DNA from 3 places in the Oceanobacillus sp. FSL K6-2867 genome. Region 2 is predicted to be linked to each of the others. Evidence: predicted binding sites of a transcription regulator. Region 2 holds the regulator's gene; each other region holds the start of a gene.
The links. Region 2 encodes LexA, which represses DNA repair genes until DNA is damaged. Its sites were predicted from a motif close to CGAACATATGTTCG; they were not measured.

Region 1 (4,601 bases), 310 kb from region 2:
TTCCAAATCAAAAAGGTTTTTAACTGGAAAAGTTTCTACAAGCCGTTTGCCGAGCTCTGTACATAGCAAGTTTTTATTTTCCGTTGTTATATAGCCTACATCTTTCAGCTTTTTAATCGTTTCTGCCCTTGTTGCAGCTGTACCAATACTAAAGCCAGTTAAAATACTGCCCATCAGTTCTTCGCTTTCATCCTCTTTATAACTTTTGCCGCAAGTCTCCATTACTCGAAGCAACGTTCTTTCAGTATGATGCTTTGGCGGCTTCGTTACATGAGAAGTGACCTCAGATCTGATTAATTGAACGTAATCATTTAAGCTCACAAACGGAAGAATCGTATCTTTTGATTGCATTTTCTCTACCTTTTTCCAGCCATCAATGAGCTGTACCTTACCCTTTGAATGGAACACACCCGATAGGTCGTTTTCTAAAATTTTCGTGACTAGCTTTGTTTCCTCATATTCAGCTATTGGCATAAACTGCATTATAAAACGGTTTTTAATTGCTGTATAAACAATTCCTTCATCCGCTGAAAGTCGTTTCGGTTTTACATATGTCGGAATGATCGCACTATGGCTCTCCACTTTCGCGTTATTAAAGACCCGTTTTGTTTTCATAAATTTTATTTCCTCTTTATAAGGGAGCTCCTCAGAATGCACCTTTAATACATGGGCTGTTTTTGCAACCAGACTTTCTTCCAAGGCAATACTGGAGGTTCGCGGATATGTAATCAGTTTTTTCTCATAAAGTGATTGAGCCACCTTTAACACTTTGTCGGACGTCCATCCCTTATATTTACTCGTTATAAATCCCTGCAGATTTGATAAATTAAATAAAAACGGCGGGAACTCTTTTTTCTTCTCCACTTGTTTATCGGTAATTATTGCTTGCTTGTTTTGAATCAAATTGTGGACTTCTTCCAATACTTCTTTTTTCTTAAATTTTTCTTCTTTGTTAACTATATAGATTCCTTCATATTCATAGTTATCTGCTGTCTGAAACGTTGCAGTCAGTTTAAAATAATCCTCTGGCTTGAAATTAGCTATTTCTTGATCGCGATCATAGATTATTTTTAATGTTGGCAAGAGAACCCTGCCTATATTCAACGCCTTGCTTTTTCCTTGTTGGTATTTTAACGTTGCAACAGATGTCAGATTAATACCTATGACCCAATCGGCCCATTGTCTGCTAATTCCTGCATCTCGCAATGGCTGCATTGCGCTGTTCGGTTTAAGATTTTCTAACCCTTGCAGAACTTCATTCTGTGTCCATTCATTTAAAAGCAGACGATGCACAATGGCTTTCGGCTTCGTACCACCACGATAGATAATACTATCTCCAATCAATTGCCCTTCTCGATCATAATCACATGCTGAAATAATTGCCTCCACATCGTTTCTTCTCATTAGAGAGTGGATTATCTTTAACTGCTTTGCAGCTCCGCCATCTGTTCGTGCTCGATTTCGCGGATTGCTTTTCACTTTATATTTAAATTCAGAAGGGATAAAAGGAAAATTATCCATTTTCCAGCTTCGCATTTTACCATCATAGTCCTTCGCATCGTATAACTCTACAAGATGACCAAACGCCCAAGTGATCAAATAGTTATCTCCCTCAAAATAGCCATCTTTTTTTGTTTTAATTTTCAATGCGTCTGCAATATTTTTTGCGACGGATGGTTTTTCTGCAAGTATTAATCGGACTCCCATTTCGAATTCATCCCCTTTCCTTTTATGCCAAAGCCGTTCGTTTTTCTCTATTAACTCCTCTACTAGAAACATTCGTTCGATATCTCATTATGCCATAGATTGCCCTTTTTTTCTAATTGATTCCTATCCCGTATATGGCTTAGATTGGTTGGATGACCACTTTCTATTACGTTTTTATTTTAATTCAACCAATTTTAATTTTCTCTCTTATATGATATAAATGCTCTCAGCATTATTATGGTTAAAAAATACTTCTTTTCTATCTCCATCAAAATCATTTGCATAGACTGGGTCGGATTTTTTGCATACTTACATATTTTCAAAGCCAATTAGAATAACTTCCAATCCATAAATAAACTGCTGATCATAATCCGCATCTACAGTTAAAACCATCTGCAAATGGCAGCTCGATTGGCATGTCCTGATGTACTTCCTTTTTTAGGTTAACGAGTATTAATAATCCACCACCTGTATTTTATATAATACTTATAAATTACTCATGAATGGTTAAACTAGCTTCATTGGTGATATTAAATCACCGTGAATATTTACAGGAGGTGCGATGATGTCTGAGCAAAATAAAAATCGCAACAAGGATAAAGGAAAACAAAACAATCGCAATAAACATAATAAACAAGGTAATGATACGGAATTCGCTAGTGAAAACAGTGAATTTCTCAACTTAGACAATAAGAAAAACAAACGAAAAAGGTAGCAACAATACTAAAAGCTAAGTCATTGACTTCATCTTGACTTAGCTTTTTTGCTGTACAAAGATAAAAAGTGAAATCCCCCTTGCTTTTTTTATTTTTCTAATGTAAGGTATTACTAATATAATTTTGAAAAATTACATAAATCTATTTATATTCTTATCCAGAGAGACGGAGGGACTGGCCCTTTGATGTCTCAGCAACCAGCCGATAACGGTCCGGTGCTAATTCCAGTAAGCAACTATTCAAGTTGTTTAGAAGATAAGAAGAATGCTGTGCTATTAAGAGCAATCTTCTTATCGGAGGGTTGCTCTTTTTTAATTTTCTATTGGAGGCTAAAACATGACAAATAGCAGGTTACAAACGAAATTCGTACAGCTAGGGAATAAGAGTGATGAAAAAACAGGGGCAATTAATCCGCCCATTTATTTATCTACGGCCTATCAGCACAAAGGGCTTGGACAATCAACAGGATATGATTATACAAGAACGAAAAATCCTACTCGAACTATTTTAGAGGAAGGTATTGCTGACTTAGAATCTGGTGATGCAGGGTTTGCCTGTAGCTCGGGAATGGCAGCTATTCAATTAGTCCTATCTCTGTTCCGTACAGGTGATCATATCATTGCACCAGAAGACTTATACGGTGGAACCTATCGGATTTTCGAACAATATGCGGACACCTACCAGATTGAGACTACCTATGATACGTTTGAAACAATTGAAAAAACAGAGCAGTTAATCAATAAGCGTACGAAGGCTCTTTTTATTGAAACACCTACCAATCCTTTAATGCAGGAAATTGATATTCCTAGCTATGCAAAATTGGCACAGAAGCACAACCTTCTACTCATCGTTGACAATACCTTTTTAACACCATACTTACAACAGCCACTACAGCTAGGGGCGGACATTGTTGTCCACAGTGCGACCAAGTATATTGGCGGACATAATGATGTGTTAGCTGGATTAGTCGTTGCAAAAGGTGCTGAGACCTGTGAAAAGTTATCCCAAAATCATAATGCTACTGGTGCAGTCCTCTCCCCTGTTGATTCCTGGCTACTTATTAGAGGATTAAAAACATTAGCGCTCCGTGTAGAAAGACATGAGGGAAATGCACAAAGCATAGCAAGATTTTTAAAAGAACATCCAGCAGTTACGGATGTGTTCTATCCGAATAAGGGTGGCATGCTTTCCTTCTCTCTTAAAGAGGAACAGTGGGTGAATCCATTTCTATCAGCTCTAAATTTAATTGTTTTTGCCGAGAGTCTTGGTGGTGTAGAGAGCTTTATTACATATCCAACAACACAAACTCATGCGGACATACCAGAGTCGGAAAGAATTCGTCGGGGAATAAGCAATCATTTGCTCCGTTTCTCTGTAGGTCTGGAGCATATCGAGGATTTAAAAGCAGATTTACAGCAAGCTTTATCCAAATTCAACGAGGAGGGTGAAAAATGAATCAAGTGAAGCGGCATGTGGAAACGAAATTCATTCATGGATCACAGCGAGTTGCAGCAGGCTCTGGTGCAGTAAATACGCCGATTTACCTTTCATCTACTTTTCACCAAAACAGCTTTGATTCATTTGGTCCATTTGATTACAGCCGGTCAGGAAATCCGACACGTCAAGCATTGGAGGATAAAATTGCAGAACTTGAAAATGGGACACGTGGATTTGCATTTGCCTCTGGTATGGCAGCCATTTCTTCTGCGCTTTTATTGCTCTCTGCTGGTGATCATGTTTTAGTAACAGGGGACGTGTACGGCGGGACCTATCGTTTTGTATCAGAGGTTTTGAAACGATATCAAATTAATCATACCTTCGTCGATATGACTGATTTGGATGAAACAGCACGTGCTATTCAATCGAATACCAAAGCGATTTATATTGAAACGCCTTCCAATCCATGTATGAATATTACTGACCTTGCTGGGCTTGTAAAAATCGCGAAGGCAAACAATTGTCTTACGTTTGTTGATAATACATTTATGACACCCCTGTACCAAAACCCATTAGAGCACGGAGCTGATATCGTACTTCATAGTGCAACTAAATTTCTATCCGGGCATAGTGATGTGATTGCGGGATTAGCTGTTACTCGTGATGAATCCCTTGGGGAAAAGCTTGCTTTTATCCAAAATTCCTTTGGAGCGATTCTTGGGGCTCAAGATTCCTACCTAT
Region 2 (4,601 bases):
TCCGCATATACTTCATCTGGCACATGGAAATCCTCATGTGTCCATTTGTAATATTCTTTTGTTAGTACTACTTCATCTGCTCCTAAAGGTGCACCATGTGATGATGCAGACGCAGATTTATTTGGAGATCCATAACCAATTATTGTTTTTATCTCAATTAATGTTGGCTGGGCTGTATTGTTTTGTGCTTCTTTAATCGCATGACGAATCGCATTTAAATCGTTTCCGTCTTCAACACGAATCACCTGCCATCCATAAGCCTTAAAACGTTGCTCTGTATTATCAGAGAAGGAACGATTCAAGTCACCATCAAGTGAAATATCGTTTGAATCATATAACGCAATTAACTTGCCTAGACCTAAATGTCCTGCAAGGGATGCTGCTTCATGTGAAATACCTTCCATTAAATCGCCATCACTAACAAGTGCATACGTGTAATGGTCAACAATAGATAAATTTTCTTTATTAAACTTAGCCGCTAAATGAGCTTCAGCCATTGCCATACCAACAGACATTGCAATCCCTTGTCCAAGTGGACCAGTTGTTGCTTCGACACCATCTGTATGGTTTACTTCAGGATGTCCGGGTGTTTTTGAATCCCATTGGCGGAAATTTTTCAAATCATCAATTGTAACATTGTAGCCAGATAAGTGAAGCAAGCTGTATAATAGCATGGATCCATGTCCCGCAGAAAGTACGAACCTATCTCGGTTAAACCATTTCGAATTCTTTGGATTATGATTCATGAAGTCTGCCCACAGTGTATATGCCATTGGCGCAGCTCCCATTGGTAATCCTGGGTGACCGGAATTCGCATGCTCAATCGCATCAATCGACAAGGTACGAATTGTATTTACTGATAACTGTTCAATCTCATGTGACATAGTTTCTTGCACCTCTCGTTTCTATATTAATGGAGTATTCTACTTCATTCTATAATGAAACCGGTTTTGTAACAAGTAATTCCCTCTATTTTGTTTGCTGTCCAAACAAAATAGATTATAAATAAGTAAATAAACAGTCATACAAACAAAGAACAGATGATCACTTATCTAATTGATCAAACTGTTCTTTACGATAGGGTGCATTAACAATTAATGCATTTTATTTCTTTTTTGTAAATCTCGTACTTTTTGTGGTGTAACATCATTTCCAGCAGGGTCAATTACTGTCATTGTTTTAAATTGGTTTTTAAAAGAACTCCGTACATTATTCAAATATTCTTCTCTTAATTGCTTTTGTTCTTTTTTTTCCTTTTCCGATAACCCTTCTTCTTTAGCTTTTTTTGCTAATATATTAATACGTTCTAGTTTTTCTTTCGTTAGCATAGAACGGACCTCCCACTGTATAGTATAACAAAAAACAAAGACAAGAATAACATACCTATTCCTGTCTTTACATCGTACTCTACACGCTTCAGATATTCAAGTATTTCGAAATTCCTGATACCTGCGATGAACCGTTGCTTTTGAAACGTTATATCCCAAGCCATTTAATGTTTTTGCAATTTCGTCAAAAGTGAGGTTATTTTGACGCAGGCGGACAACTTCTTCAATAGGAAAAGATATACGATCTCTGCCTGGCGCATGATTTGAATTAGAAAGGTTTTTACTCGGGTTATACCCTTCCCGAATCGCTTTATTCATCCCGCGTTTAATCTTCATATTATGAATTTTGCGCTGATATTCCTCTACAATTCCTACAATCTGCAAAACCATTGAATCTGACTCTGTTAATTCCAATTCCCCATCGTGCATCACAGTATAGATAGGGATCTGCATTTTATTTAGCTGATGAAATAGAGCAATCTTCGTATTCCCTCTGCCAAGTCTTGTCTCATCTTGAATTAATAAACAATTGGCTTTGTTTGCAGCAAAACAATCAAGCATTTTAAATATACCTTCTCGTTCAATTTCATAGCCGCTCTCTTGTTCCTCAATACAATCAGCAACCGTAAAATTATGTTTATCTGCAAGCTTGTAAAGCTCTTGCTTCTGCCTGGCTAAAGATGTCTCTTGTGTCTTTTTATCTGTGCTGACACGGCAGTATATCAGTGCATTCAATGCGTCGTACTCCTTTATTGCAATATTTTACCCGCTAATAATGATAGAAAAGTATAAGAACCCTAATGTTAATGCAAAAGCTACTAAATAAAAAGCATCCGTTTTTGAAATTTTTTCAAACATCATTTATAGCCCCCTTTTTAAGAACTATTGTTCGGTTAACGAAAGTATACTACCGAACATATGGTCCTGTCAACATATTTTTAGAACGAACGTTTGCTTATGTATACGTAAAATGGTAAACTATCATTAATAAATCCTATGTAAGAGGTGAAAAAGAGATGACAAAACTTTCAAAAAGGCAACAAATGATTCTTGATTTTATAAAAGATGAAGTTAGTAAAAAAGGATATCCACCATCTGTACGGGAAATAGCAGCTGCTGTTGGTCTTGCCTCCAGTTCTACTGTACACGGACATCTCGAAAGAATTGAATCGAAAGGATATATTCGCCGGGACCCTACGAAACCAAGGGCGATTGAAATTATGGATCTATCAGAAGAGAGTCATATTCCAAAAGAAGAGGTTCGCTATGCACCAGTGATTGGTAAGGTTACTGCTGGAATCCCGATTACTGCCGTTGAAAACATTGAGGAATTCATTCCACTTCCGAGTACAACCGCAAGCCCTGATGATAATTTATTTATCCTGGAAATTGATGGAGAAAGTATGATAGAGGCCGGTATTCTTGATGGTGATATGGTTATTGTAAAGCAGCAAAACACGGCAGATAATAGTGATATTGTTGTGGCAATGACCGAAGATAATGAAGCAACCGTGAAACGCTTTTTTAAAGAAAAAGGTCATATTCGTCTGCAGCCAGAAAATGCAACAATGGAGCCTTTAATTTATCAAAATGTTACAATTTTAGGAAAAGTAATAGGCCTGTACCGGAACATCCATTAATTTATTGACCTTTCTTCAACAACAGCTAAAAGGTGCGAATCCCATGCATATGCATAATAGTCTAGCCCTAACACAAAAGTGTTGGGCTATTTTTTTATGAACAGCACGCACTTGCTGTAAGCAGCACGCAGAATAGTTCTATAAAAATAGAAAAAGTACCGTTCACCCCTATAATTCGCCTAATAAACGATTAGATTATAAAAACAGACGCTGTGTCCATTTGTTAGTTTGGTGATTATTTCGTGGGTACAAGCCAAACATCAAGCATTGAGCTTCATTAAATATTTAACCGCACTCACCAAATAAACACGCTTCATAATTCGTTAAATACTGCTCTCTTTCCCAAGGGTGAACAGTTGTTCTAATTCTATACTATAAAATAATTCTATTTCATACTCTTTCAAGTTCTCGATTACATTGAATTTTAGTATTTTCCACTTCGTAAATTAGAACATCTGATATTAATAGTTTTGGGGCATCACTGGGGCGTGAATTGGGGAATAATATTTTTGACTGTCTTAGCTTTGATGTCTGTCATTTTAAACGTGTTTCTTCCTATTTATATAGTACACCATCTAACATAAACCATCATAATAAGAAAGCCGTACTAAAACAAAGCGACAACGCAATCATAGCATAATTTATTAACCGCACTTATTGCGGTTTTTGTTTACATAAAAAATAACCCCTAAATGGAGTTAATCAAAATACTATGGTGCTCTTTAACAAAAGCACCATAGAGTTGAAGATAAAAAAATAGACTTTTATTAAACAATCGCGCCCTATTGTTTAAGAGTGTCTGTGTTTCACATTATATTCTTTAATACCATCTCTCAGCGTAAATGTCCTGTTCCAGGCAGCAGCTTGTATACCTTGTAAGTGGCATTTCATCGACATGGTTGATAGCTGATTACGATGAAGAGAGCTTGCCCTTGAATTGATTGAGCTTTTCAGTTGTTTCTTCAATCAGCTTTGTCACCTTATTGGTATCCGGCTTTTCTTTCTGTGCCTCGCCGATGAGCGGATACAGGCTCTCTTCAATATTTTCATAAGCATCTGGATTTTGTTCTTCTACCTTCTCTTCAATGGGCTCCCAGTTTTCTGAAAGGGATTTTCCTTTACTATTGATATTATCGGTGTCATCCGGCGAGGTTTCAGCGGTATTCTTCAATTCCTGAAGGGAAGTCAATACCTTTTCAATCCCTTTATTCAAAGAGTCTGAACTGTTTTCCTCTCCATTTTTAGGAGCTTGTTCTGATTTCTGTTCATTTTCTTCGTTTGATGATTCGCTATCGTTGCCCGATGCACAGGCGGATACTACCACGGCAGTGATTAAGAATACGGACAGCAACAATAAGTTTAATTTTTTCATCTTAACACCTCTTTTATTAGTTTGTTCCATTTTAACAACGGATAAACGTCAAGTGAAATAAATATTAATAATAGTCATAATAGGAATTTTCTATAAAGGAATCCGAAGCTTCCGAATTGGGAATATTCAATTAATTCCAGTAATCTAGCCCGATTGCCGAAAAGATGATCAGACCGAACATTTTAGCTATCCTGTCAGTTAATTGAAAGGACCGCCATATGAACGGTCTCCTTATTGTATCAATGCACCGGTTAGCTTAAT
Region 3 (4,601 bases), 2.0 Mb from region 2:
AAATGAGGGTACAGTTCCTTTAGTAGTGAAGTGGGATGAGCAAATAGTAAATGAAGATGAATTACTCGATTTGAAAGTTCCTACAGTAGAAGGAGAAACTCGTTTATCTACTTTTATCGATTTACGAACTGTGGATACACCGAATGAAATCTCTCATAACAATGGTGAAAGGTATATAACCGTATCTGCAGATATTGAGGATACAGATTTAGGAACAGTAAATAGAGAGGTTCAAAGGATGATTAATGACCTGGATACACCAAGTGGATATACAATCTCTGCTGGAGGGGACTTGGAGACACAGCAAGAGCTCTTAACCGATTTGATTCTTATCTTCGTTATCTCTATTTTTCTGGTATACCTAGTAATGGCCGTGCAATTTAACCATTTAGCACATCCAATTATTGTAATGTCGGTTATTCCAATGGCCTTTGTGGGTGTTGTTTTAGGTTTATTCGCCACGCAACGGGAGCTAAGTATCATGTCAGGTATGGGGGTTATTATGCTTATTGGGATTGTATTAAATAATGCAATTCTGCTTATTGATCGAACAAACCAATTGCGCAGAGAAGGTATTCCTGTGAATGATGCAGTAGTCAGGGCGGGGAAAGATCGTATTCGGCCAATTTTTATGACGACTTTTACTACGGTTGGTGGCATGCTGCCACTTGCATTAGCAACTGGAACAACTGGAAATTACCAAGCACCAATGGCAACAGCAGTTATTTCTGGACTGATGTTTGCAACATTGATTACATTAGTTTTAGTTCCAGCAGTTTACCGTACATTCAATGCAATAGGATATGGTTTAGGTCGATTGTTTAAAAGAAAGAGTAAAGCACAAGAAACAGTAGAGGATGAAGCGGTATAAAAGATAAGAGTTCCTTCCAAAATAGAATTGGGAGGAACTTTTTATGGATTGCTATTTTCAAGCTATAATGTAAAATAACAATCAGCATTTACATAAAAATTAGTACCAGTTACTAATACTATATGCTAAAATAGATATATACTATTATTATAGAAAAGAGGAATAAGCCATGTATTATTTTGCAGCTTATTTATTAAAGTTCATTCTAAGCTTATTTGGCAGAATCAAGGTATACCAAAAAGAAAACTTACCTCAATCCGGAGGATATATTATAGCATGCACCCATACAGGATGGGTTGATATTTTATGGTTAGGTGTATCCGTATTACCAACAAAAATTTATTATATGGCAAAAAAAGAGCTATTCCAGACCGGTTTTACGAAATGGCTAATGGAAGGCCTGCACGCCTTTCCGGTTGACCGGGAAAACCCTGGACCAAGTTCGATAAAAACACCGCGAAAATTACTAAGGGATAACAAAGTAGTCGGGATATTTCCCAGTGGGACGAGAACAAGTGAAGAAACGCCATTAAAAAGAGGGGCAGTAACAATAGCAGCACATTCGAAGGCTCCGATTGTTCCGGTTGCTTATACTGGACCAAATAATTTCCCAGAACTATTTAAAAGGAAAAAAGCAAAGATTATTTACGGTGAACCTATTTACCTGTCTGCAGATCACCCGAAAAAGGAAGCAATGGAAATCATGATGAATGAATTGAATGCGGAGATGAATCGGCTGCAGAAGGAGATAGAGTAATAGCAGGCCAGGCTCCATCTATCAATTCGGAAAGTAAAAGTTACTTCTGGAAACTTTTCACTCCCTAAATTTCACGGCGGTTAATATTGAAGTGTAGGAACGAATGTTCTATAATGGGATTAGGTATCAAAATATGGAGGGGATATTGCTGAGGCCTAATTTAACAAAAGATATGAGTATCCAAAGTTTCGAAGATTTCTATTGGCTGAAAGAAGAATTACAAGCATTTTGCAAAGAAAATGGAATAAGTGCATCAGGATCCAAATTAGAGATTTCTGACCGGATTGAATCTTTTCTTCGTACAGGAGAGATAAAAAAGCCAATTCGAAAAGCAATGGAGAACAGAACAGTGCTACAAAGAGAATTAAGTCTTGATACAGTCATTTCAGAAAACCATCGTTGCAGTCAGCGGGTAAGAGCTTTTTTCAAAACCGTTATCCCTAACTTTCATTTTTCTGCTTATATCCAAAACTATTTCAAAAACAATACTGGAAAAACGTATCGTGATGCTGTAGAAGCTTGGTATAAAGAGGAGGAACGCAAGAAAGACCCATCGTATAAAAGACAAATTGCACCTCAATTTGAATATAATCAATATATTCGTGATTTTTTTGCTGACCCGGCTAATCAAGGAAAGAGCCGAAAAGAAGCAATCGAAGCATGGAATACGATTAAAAAACTTCCTGGAAGCAATAAATACATGCCCGATTATTAATTATTGAGGCAACTCTTATACTAAAGGGAAAAAGCAAGCATATGGATAGTATGCTTGCTTTTTTATACGCATATTGCTTTTTAAGAAACCGAATAAAGCTCAATTCGCCAAATAGATGTATCTGATTCAAAGGTTTGCTCATGCTCTAGCCCGAGTTCTTCCGCATTCTCAATGGGAACAGCTGAAAGAATATAGTCCCCGCCCAGGTTTTTCAATGCCTCAGTGTCGATATTCAGCTGGTTGATGGCTCCATCCCTGTTCTTTGTAAACATATAATCTTTGCCATGTTCCGCAACATACATATATAATCTTCCACCCCATGTATCAAAGTAGTTTTCTAATGTTGCACTTTTATCTAGTTCACCAGCAATAACTTCTCTGAATGCATGCTTGTATTCGAGTGGAAAAGAGTTGTTGTACGTATCGAGTGTATAGAATCCGTTATATTGTGCGATTGTTGGGTGCATGCCAATGCTAACAACTCGGTATTCCGACTGATCTCTTGCGATATATGCCTCAATTTCGTCAAAAAGATCTTCAGAATAAAACTCTTTAAATGTTGGTGTGTTAATAGCTTCATATCTTAATTCTTCTGTAGTCCCAAATGCCAGGAAACATTGGAGCGAGATAAGAATGCAAGCAATGATTTTTCCAAATTTCAAATGCCTCCAGAAAATTACTAAAGCTAATGCAAAGCAAATATACCAAATTGGCGGATCAAGAAAATGCACTCGAGCAAAATTGAATGTATTTGCTAGTGAGAAATGATCCTTCACAATTCTTAAGCCTTCCCAATACCAAAATGCGTACCAAACAGAAATAACAAAATTAAATACGAAAAGGCTCATCAACAGTCTCGGTTTTACATTACTAAAGGCCGCAACGAGCAAGGCAATTAAAATTGTTGGAATGATCAAATACGTTTGCAATGCCATATCATGCGTATGACCGTATAGAAAGTTTTCCCATGATAGCTCAACACTGCGTTCAAACGTATTATAACCAAGGTCTAATTCACCACGATGGGAGGTAAAGCCCTTATCAAAAAACATCGATACGATTAGCAAATAATCTTTGATTAAATAGATGCCTGTCATTGCTGCAATAGCAATGAAAAATGGCCAATTTACTTGTTTTTTCTTTATCCAGTCAATCAGCCAAAAAACGCCTAGTAATCCAAGGAAGAAGATAAAGCTAAGTACAAAGTTTGAAAAGAATGGGATGATAAATAAGAGAATCCAGTAATATTTCGGTACATCCCAACCATCTTTTCGTATCGTTAAAAACAAATGCAATGCAAGTGGGATACCAGCAATCGACAGTACGCCTGAAGGCCAGTATGGAAGCATTGCGAAACCTAGAGAAGCTCCGACTGTAATGATGTGTATGTACGTATTACAACCGGAACGAAAAATATGCCTTGAAAGCAGGAAATACATTCCAAAAAATGCGGCAAACCGCATGATCGTTTGGCTGATACTATAAGCTGTCATTGGTTCAAACAGAACATAGAGCCATACGACAGCATCGAAGCCAGAAGGAAGAGCGCTTCTTGGTAGACCATTAATCACATTCGGTAATGCAGTGTCTGTCAATGTGAAAATCTGCCCGCTTTCGGCAAGGATTTTATACCAGACGATATTTGAATCTAAATTATCATGCATGCGGATATGCGTGTCCTCGCCTAATAGGTAGTAGGGGAGGAGGTAGCCTATTAGGATAAGGGTCGCAATCAGCATGTATTTATTTTTGATAAAAAAGTTTAATGGTTTCGATAACATGGCTGACATCCTTTGTGTTTATTCCATAGTAAAGCGGCAGTCGAATGATTCGTTCGCTATCTGTCGTGGTATACTGATCCATCCCAATAAATTTCCCGAACCTTTGCCCAGCCATAGCTGTATGTAATGGGACATAATGGGAGACAGCCATTATATTATTTTCTTTTAAATAAGATGTTAGATCAGAGCGTTCTTGCTCATCCTTTGCTTTGATATAAAACATATGAGCGTTATGCTCACAATCGTCCGGTATATGTGGCCCTTCAATAATCCCTTCCTCGATTAATGGCCACAGTCCGGTTGCATACTGGTCCCACGTCTGTAAACGATCGTTATTTATCAATTCCGCATGCTCAAGCTGAACGGCCAAATAGGCGGCATTCAACTCGCTTAATAAATAGGAAGAGCCAATATCTCGCCATGTATACTTATCGACCATGCCTTTCATAAATTGTGAGCGGTCAGTTCCCTTCTCTT

Region 1: the regulator LexA is predicted to act here: its motif matches at 1,773-1,786, upstream of NSQ77_RS18270 (DNA topoisomerase).
Region 3: the regulator LexA is predicted to act here: its motif matches at 1,725-1,738, upstream of NSQ77_RS08220 (DUF6434 domain-containing protein).

Annotation. Positions count from the first base shown of each region.
Region 1 covers NZ_CP150144.1:3,787,399-3,791,999, reverse strand. The annotation lists gene NSQ77_RS18270 (DNA topoisomerase) at 1-1,707, opposite strand, end outside; gene NSQ77_RS18265 (hypothetical protein) at 2,273-2,422, shown strand; SAM riboswitch class I at 2,574-2,685, shown strand; gene NSQ77_RS18260 (methionine biosynthesis PLP-dependent protein) at 2,760-3,878, shown strand; gene metC (cystathionine beta-lyase) at 3,875-4,601, shown strand, end outside.
Region 2 covers NZ_CP150144.1:4,097,105-4,101,705, reverse strand. The annotation lists gene tkt (transketolase) at 1-884, opposite strand, end outside; gene NSQ77_RS19845 (DUF896 domain-containing protein) at 1,095-1,328, opposite strand; gene NSQ77_RS19840 (recombinase family protein) at 1,425-2,063, opposite strand; gene lexA (transcriptional repressor LexA) at 2,345-2,968, shown strand; gene NSQ77_RS19830 (hypothetical protein) at 3,879-4,340, opposite strand.
Region 3 covers NZ_CP150144.1:1,664,458-1,669,058, reverse strand. The annotation lists gene NSQ77_RS08230 (efflux RND transporter permease subunit) at 1-871, shown strand, start outside; gene NSQ77_RS08225 (lysophospholipid acyltransferase family protein) at 1,041-1,628, shown strand; gene NSQ77_RS08220 (DUF6434 domain-containing protein) at 1,777-2,343, shown strand; gene NSQ77_RS08215 (DUF6044 family protein) at 2,424-4,124, opposite strand; gene rffA (dTDP-4-amino-4,6-dideoxygalactose transaminase) at 4,087-4,601, opposite strand, start outside.